DNA from 2 places in the Stenotrophomonas sp. YJH_SMC_6 genome. Region 2 is predicted to be linked to the other one. Evidence: riboswitches for the same ligand, from Rfam matches in the RefSeq annotation. Region 2 holds a riboswitch; the other holds the start of a gene.
What was found. Region 2 has a riboswitch for glycine ahead of gcvP (aminomethyl-transferring glycine dehydrogenase). Riboswitches for the same ligand answer to the same signal wherever they lie in the genome.
Positions count from the first base shown of each region.

Region 1: linked by a shared signal. The riboswitch ahead of AC5P9N_RS05610 (trimeric intracellular cation channel family protein) and the one ahead of gcvP (aminomethyl-transferring glycine dehydrogenase) in region 2 are both predicted to bind glycine.

Region 1 is NZ_JCAFUM010000004.1:124,482-133,088, forward strand. It holds gene AC5P9N_RS05575 (primosomal protein N') at 1-2,103, shown strand, start outside; gene AC5P9N_RS05580 (glutathione S-transferase family protein) at 2,153-2,773, opposite strand; gene AC5P9N_RS05585 (NYN domain-containing protein) at 2,917-3,696, opposite strand; gene AC5P9N_RS05590 (NAD(P)/FAD-dependent oxidoreductase) at 3,820-5,100, shown strand; gene AC5P9N_RS05595 (hypothetical protein) at 5,192-5,647, opposite strand; gene AC5P9N_RS05600 (nuclear transport factor 2 family protein) at 5,653-6,084, opposite strand; gene AC5P9N_RS05605 (GIY-YIG nuclease family protein) at 6,156-6,431, opposite strand; glycine riboswitch at 6,472-6,561, shown strand; glycine riboswitch at 6,575-6,680, shown strand; gene AC5P9N_RS05610 (trimeric intracellular cation channel family protein) at 6,763-7,380, shown strand; gene AC5P9N_RS05615 (3-deoxy-7-phosphoheptulonate synthase) at 7,549-8,607, opposite strand, start outside.
Region 2 is NZ_JCAFUM010000018.1:53,015-61,621, reverse strand. It holds gene gcvP (aminomethyl-transferring glycine dehydrogenase) at 1-1,242, opposite strand, end outside; glycine riboswitch at 1,305-1,407, opposite strand; gene AC5P9N_RS19535 (multidrug effflux MFS transporter) at 1,707-2,933, shown strand; gene AC5P9N_RS19530 (siderophore-interacting protein) at 3,074-3,970, shown strand; gene AC5P9N_RS19525 (hypothetical protein) at 4,039-4,431, shown strand; gene AC5P9N_RS19520 (M2 family metallopeptidase) at 4,551-6,515, opposite strand; gene AC5P9N_RS19515 (phosphoethanolamine transferase) at 7,170-8,607, opposite strand, start outside.

The DNA of each region.
Region 1 (8,607 bases), on a different contig from region 2:
GAGGGCGATGGCCCCACGGTCGCGGTCGGCTGCCGCCTGAAGGTGCCGTTCGGCAACCGCGAGCTGGTCGGCGTGGTGGTGGGGCACGGCCAGACCGATGACGGCCAGGGACTGCGCCAGGCCTTGGCCTGGTGCGACCCGCAACCGCTGCTCCAGGGCGAGCTGTGGCACAGCCTGCAGTGGCTGGCGCGCTACACCCATGCGCCACTGGGCGAGGTGCTGAGCACCGCCCTGCCGGGCCCGCTGCGCCATGGCGACGCCCTGCCCGACACCCATCACTGGGGCTGGCAGCTGACCGCCGAAGGCCGCGCCCAGCGCGAAAGACTGCGCGCCGGCAGCCGCCCCCGGCAGCTGGCCGAGCTGCTGGCCGACGCCATCGTCGATGAGGACGTGCTGGGCGAACGCATGGACGACTGGCGCACCGCCGCGCGCAGCCTGGCCAAGCGCGAGCTGGCCGAACGCGTGGCGCTGCGCGTCGCTCCGCAGCACGCGCAGCCACTGCCTGGCCCCACCCTCAACACGGAGCAGGCAGAGGCCGTGGCGGCGATCAACGCAGTCGAGGGCTTCCAACCGTTCCTGCTGGATGGCGTAACCGGCAGCGGCAAGACCGAGGTCTACCTGCAGGCCATCATCCACTGCCTTGCCCAAGGCAAGCAGGCGCTGGTGCTGGTGCCGGAAATCGGCCTCACCCCGCAGACCCTGGCACGCTTCCGCGGCCGCCTCGGCATCGCCGTGCATGCACTGCATTCGGGGTTGAACGACAACGAGCGCGCCCGGGTCTGGGCGGCGGCTTCGCGCGGCGAGGCACGGGTAATCGTCGGCACCCGCTCGGCGGTGTTCACGCCGCTGCCGCAGGCCGGCCTGCTGATCGTCGACGAGGAGCATGACGGCAGCTACAAGCAGCAGGATGGCATCCGCTACCACGCACGCGATTTCGCCCTGGTCCGGGGCAAGGCGCTGGGCGTTCCGGTGCTGCTGGGCAGCGCTACGCCTTCACTGGAGACGCTGCACAACGCCTATGCCGGGCGCTACACCCACCTGCGCCTGAAGCAGCGTGCCGGTGATGCGCGGCCACCGCGCGTGCGCATCCTTGATGTGCGCAAGCGACCATTGCATGACGGCCTCTCGGCCGACGTGCTGGCCGGCATTGGCGAGCACCTGCAGCGCGGCCAGCAGGTGCTGGTGTTCAAGAACCGCCGTGGCTATGCGCCGGTACTGCTGTGCCACGACTGCGGCTGGACCGCGCCATGCAACCGCTGCGATGCACCGATGACCGTGCATGGCGGCGGTCGTCGCCTGCAGTGCCATCACTGCGGTGCGCGGCAACCGGCGCCGCTGGCATGCCCCGCGTGCGGGAGTCTGGCGCTGCAACCGCAGGGCATCGGCACCGAGCGCCTGGAAGAACATCTCACCGCCGCCTTCGCCGACTTCCCGGTGGTGCGCATCGACCGCAGCACCACCTCGCGACGCGATGCACTGGAACAACAGCTGGCGAAACTGGGCGACCAGCCCGGCATCCTGGTCGGCACGCAGATCCTGGCCAAGGGCCACGACCTGCCCAAGCTGACCCTGGTGGTGGTGGTCGGCATCGACGAGGGCCTGTTCTCCGCCGACTTCCGCGCCAGCGAGAAACTGGCGCAGCAGCTGATCCAGGTCGCCGGTCGCGCCGGACGCGCGCGCGACCCGGGCGAAGTCTGGCTGCAGACGCATCACCCGGGGCACCCACTGCTGGAGACCCTGGTCAGCGGTGGCTACCACCCGTTCGCGCAGGCCGAGTTGAACCAGCGCCAGGCCGCAGGATTCCCGCCGTTCGCGCATCTGGCGCTGATGCGCGCCGAAGCGCAGCAGGTGGAGCATGCCAATGCATTCCTGCTGGCAGCGCGACAGCTGCTGGGCGAGCAGGACGTGGTGGAAGCCTATGGACCCATGCCGGCGCCGATGCCACGGCGCGCCGGTTACCAGCGCGCCCAGCTGCTGCTGTCTGCCGCGCAGCGGCCACCGCTGCACGGGGTGCTTTCGCAACTGGTACCGCAGCTGTATGCGCTGCCGGAAGCACGCAAGGTGCGCTGGTCGCTGGATGTGGATCCGACGGATCTTTATTGAGGGGTCAGAGCCTACCCGTCGGGTGGGATCCGACCCCGGACGCTTTCGCTTACGTCAGCGGCGACATCACGCCGCGCTGGTAGGCGGGGCGCTCGCGAAGACGGGCGTACCAGTCGGCCAGGTGCGGCAGTTCCGGACGCTGGATCGGCAGTTCGAACCAGGCATAGATCAGCGAGCCCAGCGGGATGTCACCCATCGCGAATGTCTCGCCGGACAGCCACGGCTGCTTGGCCAGGGTGGCATCGGCCATCGCCAGGTAGTCGCCGGCGCGCACGATGGCGGCATTGATCCGCGCTTCGTCGCGGTCGGCCGGGGCGGTGCGCATGATGCCCCAGATCAGGTCGGTATACAGCGGCGCCATGCGCGAGGTGCTCCAGTCCATCCACTTCTCGGCCTGGGCGCGTTCCATCGGGTCTTCGGCGTACAGCGTGCCCAGCGCGTAGCGCGCACTCAGGTAGCGCACGATGGCGTTCGATTCCCACAGCGGCAGGCCGTGGTCTTCGATCACCGGTACCAGGCCATTGGGATTCATCGCCTGGTATTCCGGCGTCTGCGTGCCGCCGTGGCTGCCACCGACCTCGATGGACTCGTACGGCAGGCCGATTTCCTCGGCACACCACAGCACCTTGCGGACGTTGCTGGAATTGCGACGGCCCCAGATCTTCAACATGCGGGTATTCCTTGCTGGCAATGCGAGCGGCAACGATACCCCTGATCGGGCGGGGTGTGTGCATGCCGGATGCGGGATCTGGCATCCGGGGATTGCCGGCCAGCGGCCGGCACTACCGGTTCCTTGCTGGCCAGCGGCCGGCATTACCGGTTCTTTTTCGGCAGCGCGCGCACGTAGGACGACTTGCCATCCTTCTTCAGTTCGAACAGGCCGATCGCTGCCAGCAGATCGCTGAGCTTGCCGTAGCCATAGTTGCGCGGGTCGAACGACGCTTGGTTGCCGATCTGGCTGCCGACCGGGCCGAGGTGCGACCAGCCATCCTCGCCCTCGGCCGCGGACACCGCGCGGCGCAGCATCTTCACCAGCCGCGTGTCGCTGCGCATTTCCGCACCGCTCTTGCGCGGGCGCGCATCGTCGTTGGCCAGCGGCTCGTTCGAGGCCTGTTCGCTGGATGCCTGTTCGGTATCCGGCACGCTGGCGTGGGTCTGGCCCAGTGCTTCCAGGTAGGTGAATTTCGAGCACGCGTTGACGAACGGCTCGGGTGTTTTCTTCTCGCCGAAACCGTACACCTTCACGCCATCGGTCAACAGGCGCATCACCATCGGGGTGAAGTCCGCATCGCTGGAGACAATGGCAAAGCCATCCAGGTTGCGCGCGTACAGCAGGTCCATGGCATCGATCACCATCGCCATGTCCGAGGCATTCTTGCCCTTGCTGTAGGCGAACTGCTGGATGGGACGGATCGCATACTCATGCAGCACCGCTTCCCACCCCTTCAGTCGCGGGCTCTTCCAGTTGCCATAGGCGCGGCGCACGTTGGCCACCCCATAGCGGGCCACTTCGGCCAACACCTCGTCGATCTTCGAGGCCGGCGCATTGTCGGCGTCGATCAACAGGGCGATGCGCTTTTCCGGTTCGCTCATGGACTCCTCGCGGGCGGTTGCCTGAACCCGAGTATCGCCGATCCACGCGGGCGCTGACGTGACAGGCAGTCGCCGTGCGAAGATGCCAGGCGCTTCCCCCAATGCCCCCACTGGAGTGAGTCGATGAGTCGCGAGCGCGTTCCCCACCTGGTTGTTGTCGGCGGCGGTTTTGCCGGTCTCTGGGCCACCCGTGCCCTGGCCCGCGAGCGCATACGCATCACCCTGGTCGACCGCCGCAACCATCATCTGTTCCAGCCGCTGCTGTACCAGGTGGCCACCGCCGGCCTGTCCGCGCCGGATATCGCTGCACCACTGCGCCATATCCTCGGCCACCAGCGCAACGTGGAAGTCCGCCTCGGCGAAGTGGTCGCCATCGACAAGCAGTCCCGGCAGATCCGCATGGCCGATGGCAGCACGCTGGACTACGACAGCCTGCTGCTGGCCACCGGCGCCACCCACGCCTACTTCGGCAACGACCAGTGGGCCGATGATGCGCCCGGCCTGAAGACGCTGGACGATGCGATCGCGCTGCGCCGCAAGCTGCTGCTGGCGTTCGAGCGTGCCGAAGCAGAACCGGACCCGGCGAAGAAGGCCGCATGGCTGAGCTTCGCGGTGGTCGGTGGCGGTCCCACCGGTGTTGAACTGGCCGGCACCCTGGCCGAGATCGCGCGGCATACGTTGCGCAACGAATTCCGCCACATCGACCCGGCCAGCGCCAAGGTGCGGCTGGTCGAGGCCGGCCCGCGCGTGCTGTCCTCGTTCCCGGAAGTACTTTCGCTGAAAGCACGCCGCCAGCTGGAAAAGCTGGGCGTGGAAGTGCTGACCGGTACCCCGGTGAGCGACATCGACAGCCAGGGCTTCACGCTCGGTGACCAGTTCGTACCGGCCCGCACCGTGGTCTGGGCCGCCGGCGTGGCCGCTTCACCGCTGGCGCGCACGCTGGACGTGCCGCTGGACCGCGCCGGCCGCGTGCCGGTGCAACCGGACCTGACCCTGCCCGATCACCCGGAGCTGTTCGTGGCCGGTGACCTGGCCGCACTGAGCCAGGCCGACGGCAAGCCGGTACCCGGCGTGGCACCCGCTGCCAAGCAGATGGGCAAATACGTGGCCGAGGTGATCCGCGCACGCCTGCACGGCAAGCCCGAGCCCGGCCCGTTCAAGTACGCCGACTACGGCAACCTGGCCACCATCGGTCGCATGGCCGCGATCGTGCACTTGGGCCGGCTGCAGCTGTCGGGCGTGCTGGCCTGGTGGTTCTGGCTGGCCGCGCACGTGTTCTTCCTGATCGGCTTCCGCAACCGCATCGTAGTGCTGCTGAACTGGGCCGTGGCGTACTGGAGCTACCAGCGCAGCGCGCGCATCATCTTCGGTGATGACCAGGAAGACCGGCGACCCCGACGGTAGTGCCGGCCGCTGGCCGGCTGCCGCGCGGTCCGTCCCCTCTCCGCAGGAAAGGGCTCTGACTCCGTCAACATCATCAATGCATGGCGTGGATCTACCGCTTCATCGGGCCGCCGGGCGCCCGCCGTTTCGACCATGCGCGGCAGAAGTCCTCCTTCCTTGCGGTGTCGGCAATCTGCGCGGCACTCCAGTTGCGGGTAATCCAGATCGTCAGTGCCGTGCTGCTCAGATGCCAGCGCAGCATGTCGTGCCGTGGCTGCCGCCAAAGATGGCGGCGGGCAATCCAGAACGCCTCCCGTTCCAACTCTGGCACCTTCTTCTTCATCGCGTCGTCGTCGAAGAACTGCGCGGCGAAACTCCAGGGATTCATCGGCTGAAATCCTGTTCGCGGTTCACTGCTGCACGCAGCCACACCACTGGGCGCACGGTCTGCTGGCTTCGGCCAACCGCCCACCAGGGCAAGCCCGAGCAGGTACAGCAGGCCAGGCAGCAGTGCGATGCCGGCGGCCAGTACGACGACGGAGACCCATGCCTTACCGGCGGCACGCATCGTGCTCACTTCGCCTTCGGTTTCGGGTACCACAACGCGTTGACGATGACCCAGCGCTGGTCGAAGCGCCCCATGTGGAAGTAATCGACGAACCACGGCGTTTCCAATCGCACCGAGGCGGCATTGCCGGTCACGTCCAGCACCGTGCAGCGGCGGTCCCATTGATCCTTCGGGGTTTTCAGCGCGCCCTGCTTCGTCAGCGCGACCAGTTCTTCCTTCGACATGCGGCGCAGGCCCAGCCGCTCGTCGGGCGTATCGCCGAGGACCGCGCGCTTGGCCAGGTCCGGGTGCAGGGAGCGGGCGACGCGCTGCGGGTCGGCCTCCAGCTGGCCGTCGACGTAGTCATGGCAGGTGGCTTCGATGGCCGCGAGGGTGGCCGGGTCGACAGCCGGACTGGTTGACGCGGAGAGAGCGAACAACAGGGCGACGGTGGACATCCGGGTCTCCAGCGCTGAGGGCTGGGCGATCATCGCATGGCGGCACAGAGGCATCCATGTATGCCATGGATCTACAGGGACCCAGCATCCACCGCCTGCAGCCAGGCCAGCTTGCGTTCCCGCGGCTGCTGCTTGAGCTGCCATTCGGCCCGCGAGGCGGCGGCCCGGTCCGGGTATTCGCGCACGGCCAGCACGCGCAGCGGTGGCCGGGCCCGGGTGTAGCGCGCGCCCTTGCCGGCCTGGTGGGCGGCGAAGCGCGCGTCCACGTCGGTGCTGATGCCGGCGTAATAGCTGCCATCGCGACATTCGAGCAGGTACAGGAACCACGGGCGGAGGGACGGGGCCATGCCCGGATTATGCCGTGCTGCACTGCAGCGGATATACTGGCGCCCGAATGCAGGAGAGAGGCGCCGCGCTGGCGCCCGCCGAAGGCGCAGGCTCCCATGATCGCTCAGGCCGGTGGGCTGGAATCCCACCAACCATGCATTCGACTCGCCGAGCTGGAGAGAGGTCACCGGGCATGCCCGGGACGATCCGCCGAAGGGGCACGCGGCCCATGCCGCTGAACTCTCAGGCAAAAGGACAGCGGGAGCGGCACCGGTCATCGTCATTCCGTCATTGCGCAGGCAATGGCGGCGTCCGCGCATGGCCGGCCCCACCGCGCCCGGAGCCTGCCCCATGTTGCTGTCCATCATCTACCTGATCGCCATTTCCGCCGAAGCCATGACCGGCGCGCTGTCCGCCGGCCGCCGCCGCATGGACCTGTTCGGCGTGGTCATGATCGCCTGCGTCACCGCACTCGGCGGTGGTTCACTGCGCGACATCCTGCTCGGCCACTACCCGCTGGGCTGGGTGAAGCATCCCGAGTACCTGGGCTTCACCGTGTGCGCGGCGCTGATCGCCACCTGGGTCGCACGCTGGATGCACCACTTCCGCCGCACCTTCCTGGTGCTCGATGGCCTGGGCCTGATCGCCTTCACCCTGATCGGCTGCTCGATTGCGCGCGAAGCCGGCCATGCGATGCCGATCGTGCTGATCGCCGGCATGCTGACCGGCGCGTTCGGCGGCGTGCTGCGCGACATCCTCTGCAACGAGGTGCCGCTGATCTTCCAGAAGGAGCTGTACGCGATCATCGCGCTGCTGACCGGCGCGGCCTACCTGTTGCTGCTGCACTGGGGCGTGGCCGACGCCACCGCGATCCTGTGCTGCCTCGGCGGCGGCTTCGCGCTGCGCCTGCTGGCGATCCACTACCGCTGGGAAATGCCGAAGTTCGTGTACCACGACGAAGTGCATTGAGGTTCGCGCGGCGGAATCCGCACCACCCCGGCGATGTACCTGGCGCTGTCGCTCATGCGCAGCGCCAGGCGCATCGCCGGTGCAGATGGGCCGGACTCCAACTCCGACCGGCCCTGATCGCGGCCGCACCCCCGCAGGCGCTGGCCGCCATCCACACACGTGCCGCACTCAAGCGGCTTCGGACACCTTCACGTCGCGACGGGCGCGCACGGCCGCGGCCAGTCGCTCCAGCACCGTCACGGTGGTGTCCCAGTCGATGCAGCCATCGGTGATGCTCTGCCCGTAGACCAGCGGTTGGCCTTCCACCAGTTCCTGGCGACCACCGACTAGATGGCTCTCGATCATCACACCGACGATGCGCTGTTCACCGTCTTCCAACTGAACGGCGATGTCCTCGATCACCTTCGGCTGGTTGTCCGGGTTCTTCAGGCTGTTGGCATGGCTGGCGTCGATCATCAGGCGCGTCGGCAGCTTGGCCTTGGCCAGCGCCTGGCAGGCCTCGGCGACACTGCCTGCATCGTAGTTCGGCTGCTTGCCGCCGCGCAGGATCACATGGCAATCCGGGTTGCCAGTGGTCGACACGATGGCGGTGCCGCCCTGCTTGGTGACCGACAGGAAGTGATGCGGATTGGAGGCCGCACCCACCGCGTCGGCGGCGATCTTCACGTTGCCATCGGTGCCGTTCTTGAAGCCGACCGGGCACGACAGCCCCGAGGCCAGTTCGCGGTGCACCTGGCTTTCGGTGGTGCGCGCACCAATGGCGCCCCAGGCCACCAGATCGGCGATGTATTGCGGCGAGATCACGTCAAGGAACTCGACGCCGGCCGGCAGGCCGAGCTTGTTGATGTCGCGCAGCAGGCCACGGGCAATGCGCAGGCCCTTGTCGATCCTGAAGCTGCCATCCAGGTCCGGGTCGTTGATCAGGCCCTTCCAGCCCACCGTGGTGCGCGGCTTCTCGAAGTACACGCGCATCACGATTTCAAGTTCCCCGGCCAGCGCGTCACGCAGCGGCTTCAGGCGCTGGGCGTACTCGATGGCGGCCTTCGGGTCGTGGATCGAGCATGGGCCAACCACCACTGCCAGGCGGTCGTCACGGCCATGCAGGATCTGGTGCAGGGCCGCGCGCGAGGCGCTGACGGTGTCGGAGGCTTCATCGTCACACGGCAGCATCGCCAGCAGCTGGGCAGGCGGTGTCAGCGGTTCGATGGTGCGGATACGCAGGTCGTC
Region 2 (8,607 bases):
CGCGCGCAGGTTGTAACCGGCGGCGCGTGCCTTGGCATGGATTTCATCGGCATGCACGCCGGTGACGTGCAGGGTGTCGAAGAAGTCGCCACCGACCTGCACGCCGGCATTGCGCAGCGCTGCGGCCAGGATCGAGGCCAGTCGATGGGTGCGGCGGGCAATGCGGGTGAGGCCTTCCGGGCCGTGGTAAACGGCGTACATCGAGGCCATCACCGCCAGCAGCACCTGCGCGGTACAGATGTTGGAGGTGGCCTTCTCGCGGCGGATGTGCTGTTCGCGGGTCTGCAGGGTCAGGCGGTAGGCCGGGTTGCCCTGGGCATCGATCGAAACGCCGATCAGGCGGCCCGGCATCGAGCGCTTGTAGGCGTCACGGCAGGCCATGAAGGCGGCGTGCGGGCCACCGAAGCCGAACGGCACGCCGAAACGCTGGCTGTTGCCGACCACGATGTCCGCGCCCCATTCGCCCGGGGCAGCCAGCAGGGTCAAGGCCAGCAGGTCGGTGGCCACGGCCACCAGGCCGCCGCGTGCGTGCACGGCATCGACCAGCGCCTTGTAGTCGCCGACCTGGCCGAAGGTGTCCGGATACTGCAGCAGCAGGCCGAAGGCTTCTGCTTCCAGCGCTTCGGCCGGGGTGCCGACGCGCAGCACGATGCCCATGGGCTCGGCGCGGGTACGCAGCAGTTCCAGGGTCTGCGGGTGCACGGCGTCGTGCACGAAGAAGGTGTCCGACTTCGACTTGGCCGAACGCTTGGCCAGGGTCATCGCTTCGGCGGCGGCGGTTGCTTCGTCCAGCAGCGAGGCGTTGGCGATTTCCATGCCGGTCAGGTCGGCGCACAGGGTCTGGAAGTTGATCAGCGCTTCCATGCGGCCCTGCGAGATTTCCGCCTGGTACGGGGTGTAGGCGGTGTACCACGCCGGGTTTTCCAGGATGTTGCGCAGGATCACGTTCGGCGTGTGGGTACCGTAGTAACCCTGGCCGATGAAGCTGCGCAGCACGGTGTTCTTGTCGGCGATCGCACGGATCTTCGCCAGTGCCTGCACTTCGGTCATCGACTCCGGCAGTGCCAGCGGTGCCGGCGACTTGATCTTGGCCGGCACGATGGCGTCGGTCATCGCATCCAGCGACGCGTGGCCGACGACGTCGAGCATCTGCGCGATCTCGGCGTCGTTGGGGCCGATGTGGCGCTCGACGAACGCGTTGTGGTGCTCGAGCTCACGCAGGGAAGGGGTGTTCTGGGACATGGCGAAGGATCCGTCAGGAAAGGGCACACGCACGGGCACAAGCCGCCGGTCGGCGGTCTGCGGGGCGCCCCTCTGTCCTTTTGCCTGAGAGTTTAAAAGCGCGGCGGACCGCAGCTTCGTGCCCCTTCGGCGCCGGATCGAACCGGTCTCTCCAGAGTTGTGTTACGGGTGGTATCGGGCCTGAGCGATTACGGGCGTTGCGCCTTCGGCAGCGGTATTCCGCTTCTCCCACCGTGTTGCCCGCCGATTATAGCCCGTTGCGGGCGCGGCGGCCGCCTTCGGTCCTGGAGGCCGCGCCTGAATGGCCGATGGCCCGTCCGTGCGTTTTGTGCACTGATGCATGGCATCAGGCGCAATCCCCACCTATGATGGGCGGATACCCGAATTCATCTGGCGCCGTCCCTGCTGCAGGGGACCGGCGCCCGCCGTGCGTGCCGCGCATGGCCCTGCCGGACGCCTTTCCCATGACCGCCGCTGTTGCTCCCTCCACCCGCCGCATGGCCCTGCTGCTCGCCGGCCTGGCCATGTTCGGTCCGTTCTCGATCGACACCATCTTCCCGGCGTTCCCGCAGCTGGCCCAGCGCCTGGCGGTGGACGAGGTGGCGGTGCAGCAGACCATCAGCGTGTACCTGCTGTTCTACGGCCTGATGAGCCTTGCGCACGGCCCGCTGTCCGATGCCTGGGGCCGCAAGCGGGTGATCCTCGGTGGCCTGGTGGTGTTCGTCGGCGCTTCGGTCGGCTGCGCGCTGTCCACCGACCTGACCACGCTGCTGGCGTTCCGTGCGCTGCAGGGCCTGTCAGCAGGCGTCGGCATGATCGTCGGCCGCGCGGTGATCCGCGACCTGTACCACGGACACGACGCGCAGCGCCTGATGAGCCAGGTATCGATGCTGTTCGGCATCGCTCCGGCCATCGCACCGATCATCGGCGGCTGGATCCTGCTCAGCGGCGCCGGCTGGCCACTGATTTTCTGGTTCCTGGTGGTGTTTGCGCTGCTCCTGCTGGCGGCCACTGCACGCTACCTGCCGGAAACCCACCCGGTGGAGGCACGGGTGCCGTTGTCGCCGCGCGTGCTGCTGCGTGATTACGTGCGCATCGGTTTCAACCCGCGGTTCCTGCGCCTGGCGCTGGCCGGCAGCATCGGTTTCGGCGGCATTTTCCTGTACATCTCCTCGGCGCCGGTGTTCGTGATGCAGCACCTGCATCTGGGCGAGGGTGGTTTTGCCTGGCTGTTCATCCCCACCATCGGCGGCATGACCACCGGCTCGTTCCTGTCGGGGCGCATGGCCGGGCACACCACGCCCACCCGCCAGGTGTCCATTGGTTTCGGCCTGTGTGCGCTGTCGGTGCTGCTGAATGTCGGCTACGTGGCGCTGTCGCCGCAGTTCGTGCTGCCGTGGGCGGTGCTGCCGATCTTCCTGGGCGGCATGGGCATGGCATTGATCTTCCCGATCCTGGCGCTGGCGGTGCTGGACATGTACCCGCATCAGCGCGGCCTGGCCTCGTCGCTGCAGGCCTTCGTGCAGCTGATGATCAGCACGGTGGTGGCCGGCGTGGTGTCGCCGCTGCTCAGCGCCAGCCCGCTGCACCTGGCGCTGGGGCAGGCCGCGTTCTTCGCCGCCGGCTTCGTGTTCTGGTACTGGGAACACCAGCGTGAACGCGCGGTACAGGCGGCCTGCACGGGCCATTGAGCAGCGCGCAGGGGTAGGGCCGGCCGCTTTGCCCGCAACGCTTGCGAAGAGGAACGACCGGACTAGGCTGGGCACTCCAGCCAGCCGGTGCGTGGATGCACGACAGCCAGCCAATCCGAGGTCGTTGCATGAGGTTCCCCATGGCTGCGCAGCAGACCTACCGCCTGTTCGAGGTGGCGCTGAAGGAGCGCCGCGTTCTTTCCCCTTCCCTGGACCGCATGGTGTTCACCGGTGCCGACGTGGCGCGGATGAAGACCGAAGGCCCTGACCAGCGCATCAAGGTGTTCTTCCCCTTGCCCGGCCAGGAGGTGCCGCAGGTCCCCAGCGGTGAAGACTGGTACCCACGCTACCGGGCCCTGCCGGACGACAAGCGCCCGCCGATGCGTACCTACACCATCCGCCAGTTGCGCGCGGAGCAGGGCGAGGTCGACGTCGATTTCGTCATCCATGGCGAAACCGGCCCCGCCTCGCGCTGGGCCATGCACGCCCGCCCAGGCGACCGCGTGGTGCTGCTGGCCCCGGACGCCGACTGTGCCGAGAGCAGCGAGGGCTGGGAGTGGAAGCCACCGGCCGGTGTCGGCCAGGTGCTGCTGGTGGCCGATGAAACCGCGTTGCCTGCGGTGGCCGGCATCCTCGAGGAACTGGCGGCCATGGTCGACCCACCGCGCACGCTGGCGCTGCTGGAGGTGGCGCAGGCCGGTGATGCGGTGCACCTGAAGGCGCCCTCCAGCGCCGAGCTGGTCTGGCTGCCGCGCGGGCAGGCCGCCTACGGACAGCGGTTGCTGCAGGCGGTCCAGGCGCGGTTGGCAGCGACCTCGGGCGTGACTGCCGGCGATGCGCTGGAGGAGATCGACGTCGATACGCAGATCCTCTGGGAGCAGGCCGAAACCGGTGTGGCCGGGCCGCTGTATGCCTGGGTGGCGGGCGAGGCGGGGGCGGTGATGGCGATCCGCCGCCACCTGGTGCGTGATTGCGGGCTGGACCGCCGCGCGATCACCTTCATGGGCTACTGGCGGCACGGCAAAGTGCTGGACTGAGGGGTGTGAAGCGTTGCTGCGGGCGGGGTGCGCTATCCTTGCGCCCCCCTTCGCAGCGGTACCGCACCATGTCCACCAGCTCCAAGACCCGCCGCGACCAGCGCCGTCGCCAGGAAAAGCAGGCCGCCAACAAGGCCGCCGCGCAGGCCTCGCCGGTGGAGCCGCATGCGGAACTGCGCGATGCACAGCGCACCCTGCTGGCCGGTGTCGTGCGCCGCGACGGCGAATGGGTGCTGGGCATGGATGGCCGCATTGCCGGCCACAGCGAAAGCGCCGCACAGGTGCTGGCGCTGATCATGCAGGCCGGTGAGTTGCACGAACGCAATGGCACGCCGGTGCGCCTGATGTACTCCGACGCGCTGCGCGATGCCGCACAGGCCGAAGCCAGGGAGAAGGGCCAGACCTTCGAGGAATTCAAGGCCGAGCTGGCCGCAGCGATGGCCGCGAAGAAGAACAGCTGACCGCTGTTGCGGTAGAGCCGGCCGCTGGCTGGCTGCCAGACGGATTTTCACCGTGCAGTTGCCGGCCGGCGGCCGGCACTACCGGAAAGGGGCGGATCCTTTCGGACCCGCCCCTTTTTTCATTTCGCCGCCGGGGCCGCGTTGGCCTGCCAGCCGCACATCTGGCCTTCGTTCTGCTGCTTCAGCCACTCGTTGACCGGGGTGAAGTACTCGATCATCGGGCCGGCATCGAGCTTGTCGGTACCGGTCAGCTCCTTCAGCGTGGCCTGCCACGGCTGGCTGGCACCCTTGCTCAGCATCGCCCAGTACTTCTGGCCGGCTTCCTTGTTGCCGTAGAAGGTGCACTCATGCAGCGGGCCCTTGTAGCCGGACGCGTCGCACAGGCCCTTGTAGAACTGGAACTGCAGGATGCGCGCCAGGAAGTAGCGGGTGTACGGAGTGTTGCCCGGCACGTGGTACTTCGCGCCCGGATCGAAGAACTCTTCGCCACGGGTGCTGGCCGGCGCCACGCCCTGGTACTTGGCCTTCAGGTCCCACCACGCCTTGTTGTAGTTGTCGGCAGTGATCGAGCCATCGAACACGCCCCAGCGCCAGCGGTCGATCATCAGCCCGAACGGCAGGAACGACACGCCTGACAGCGCCATGCGCATCTGGTTGTTGATGACCGCCTCGCGGCTTTCGGTCGGCGCATCGACCAGGCCGATCGAGCTGAGGTACTTGGGCGTCATCGCCAGCACGATGGTGTCGCCGATCGCTTCATGGAAGCCATCGTTGGCACCGCCCTGGAACAGCGGCGGCAGCGGGTTGTAGGCCAGGTCGTAATAGATGTGGCCCAGCTCGTGGTAGATGGTGGTGAAGTTCTCTTCGTTCGGCTTGATGCACATCTTGGTGCGCACGTCGCCTTCCATGTTCATGTCCCAGGCACTGGCGTGGCAGACCACGTCGCGGTCGTCAGGCTTGATGAACTGGGTCTTTTCCCAGTAGGACTGCGGCAGCGACGGCATGCCCAGCGACACGTAGAAGTCCTGCGCGCGCTCGGTCATCTGCTTGGCGGTACGCAGTTCGGCCTCGCGCTGCGCCTTGTACTGCGCGGCCACGTTGGCATCCTTGCCGGCCTTGGCCAGCGCCGCGCTCAGGTTGGTCTGGTACTGCTTTTCCAGCGCCGCGGTGATGTCCAGGCTGCCGGCGCCCGGGTACGGTTCCAGCTGGTCCCACAGGTTCGACCAGTCCTGCTGCCACATGTTGCCCAGCAGGTGCGCGGCGATCAGGCCATTGCCTACTTCGGCCTTGTCCTTGCCATAGGTCTTGTCCAGCTTGCCGCGCGCGTAGCAGTGCAGCTGCTCGTACATCGGCTTGACCTGTTCCCACAGGCGGTCGGTTTCCGGGCCGATCTGCTCCGGCGGCATGTCGTAGCCGCTGCGCCACATCTGGCCGGCATCGGTGAAGCCCATGCCCTTGGCGCCTTCGTTCACCAGGCCGACGAACTTCTGGTAGTCGCCGCGCATGCTCTTGGTGGTGCTGTGCCAGCCCTGCCAGGCGTCAAGCTGCTTGTCGTAGTCGCGGCTGCGCGCCAGTACCTGTTCCAGCTCGCCCAGCTGGCGGCAGGAGTTCGGATCGTTGGCGTCGGTGCAGTACTTGCCAGCGCCGTAGCTGCCTTCCATGCGGGTGGCGATCTGGGTCAGCTCGGCCAGCTTGGCCGGATCGCGCGGCGCCGGCATCGAGGACATCAGTTTCAGCAGGTGGATCGCGCGCTTGCTGTCCTCGCTCATCGGCTTGCCATCGAACTTGGCGGCCTGCTCGATCCAGCTGTTGAGCTGGGTCAGCGAGCGCTCGTTGGCCTTGGCCGCGATGCGTTCCGAATCACTGTTGATGTAGGTGGAAGACAGCCACTGCGCCGAGGTCATCTCCGGGTAGGCGGCCTTGAATTCGGCATTGATGCGGGCCACGAACTGGTCGGCGGTTTCGCCGGCCGGGGCGCTGCTGCTGGCGGTATCGGTGCCTGGGGCAGCTTCCTTCTTGCAGGCGGCCAGGGCCAGCGTGGCGGCGGCGATTGCCGAGGCCAGCAGGAGATGACGGTGTTTCACGGGCGGTCCTTGGGTGGTGAACGACGGCCGAAGGCTAGTGGGCAGTGGCTGCGACCGCAAGTGGCGGAAGTCGGCCGGGTTCGGCAGGGCTGCGCCCTGCACCCGCAGAAGCAACGGCAACGGCCAAAGCAACAGCAGAAGCGGGCTATCCGTGGGATGGCGGGGCGGTGTGGGCTTGCAGGACACGCCGTAAACCCATCCATGGGGGCTCGATGGCGCCATCCATGGCGCCAACGGTCCTGCAAGCCCACACCGCCCCACCTCTGACAGATCGCGGCGGCCGTTGGTGGGTGTCGACCTTGGTCGACACATCTGTCAGGTATCGAAAATCAAAATGGGGTCGGATCCGTTTTCCTCAGGAAAACGGATCCGACCCCAAGGTCGTTCCAACAGATCGCGGAAATCTGTCGAAGGCGGGGTGGGTCCGGTTGCGGGGGCGTGAGCCGCATGGATGCGGCGACCGAGCTTACATGGACGTACTTGCAGCGTCCCCCGCAACCGGACCCACCCCGCCAATCCACGGAATGCCAGCTTTTGCTTTTGCTTTTGCTTTTGCTGTTGCTGTTGCTGTTGCTGTTGCTGTTGCTGTCGAGGCTGCCGGCCAGCGGCCGGCACTACCGCAGGTGCAGGGCTGCAAGCCCTGCCGAACAACCCTCAACCTTCGCAGTTGGCGAACAGGTCGCGATCGCGCTCGTACAGCGAGGTCTTGACCTGCATCAGGCCCAGCACCGACGGGAACAGGTTGTCGTGGTCGGTATAGGCCGCCGAACGCTTGCGCACGCACTGCAGGTCCAACCCACGGCTGCTGGCGAAGCCCGGCGAGAACCACATCGTCATCGGTACGCGGGTCTGCTCGGCCGGAGCGATCGCATACGGCACGCCATGCAGGAACAGGCCCTTCTCGCCCAGCGATTCACCATGATCGGACAGGTAGATCATCGCCGTGTCGTAATCCTGCATGCCCTGCAGGGTGCCGATGGTCTTGCTCAGGAAATGATCGGTGTACAACACCGCGTTGTCATAGCTGTTGGTGATCTCTTCGCGAGAGCAACGGCCGATGTCACGGGTGTCGCAGGTTGGCTTGAAGCGCGCGAAGGCTGCCGGGTAACGCTCGAAGTAGGCCGGGCCGTGGTTGCCCAGCTGGTGCAGCACCACCACGCGGTCGCCGGGCTTGGCACGCACCTGGGCGGCCAGGTCCTGCAGCAGGATCTCGTCCATGCAGCGGCCATCGGCGCACAGCCCCGGCGTGGTCGCATCGGATAGCGACTGGAACTCCAGCCCTTCGCAGACGCTCTTGCAGCCGGACTGGTTGTCACGCCACAACGGCGCGATGCCGGCGCGGTTCAGCACGTGCAGCAGCGACTGGTGTGCACGGATCTTCTTTTCATCGTAGTCGTGGCGTCCCCACGGCGAGAACAGGCACGGCAGCGATACTTCGGTGCTGGTGCCGCAGGAGTGCATGTCGGGGAAGTTGATCACCGGTGCCTGAGCCAACTCCGGGGTGGTGTTGCGGCCACCGTTGAGCCCCCAGTTCTGCGCGCGCACGGTTTCGCCCATGACGATCACCAGCAGGCGCGGCTTGCTGGCCGGGGCGCGTGGCGTGGCCTTGGCGTCGGTGCCGATCGGCAGCTTCGGCGCGCGCTGCACCGGGTTGTCGCCACGCAGCGCGCGCGGCATACCGAGCAGCACGTTGGCCGGGGTGGCGAGATAGCGTACTTCGCGCTGGTTGCGCATCAGCGCCGAGACATCCTGGAACGAGATCAGCGCACCGCCAACTGCGGTCGTCGCCGCCACGACCAGGAAGCCGAGTCGCCACAGCAGGCTGCGGCCCCAACTGCGTCGGCGCAGCTGCACGCGCCACAGCACCACCATCGGCAGCACGGCCAGCAGCAGCACCGGCCACAGCAGCGATACGGTCATCAGCTCGCGGCTCTCCTTCGGGTCGGTCGCCAGCACGTTGCGCAGCATGTCCGCATCCAGATAGATGTGGTAGCGGCTCATGTAGTGCGCAGCGAACGCCGTCACCAGCAGCAACAGGCTGATTACCACTTTGGCATTCCAGCGCCAGACCAGGATGCCCAGCAGCACGCCG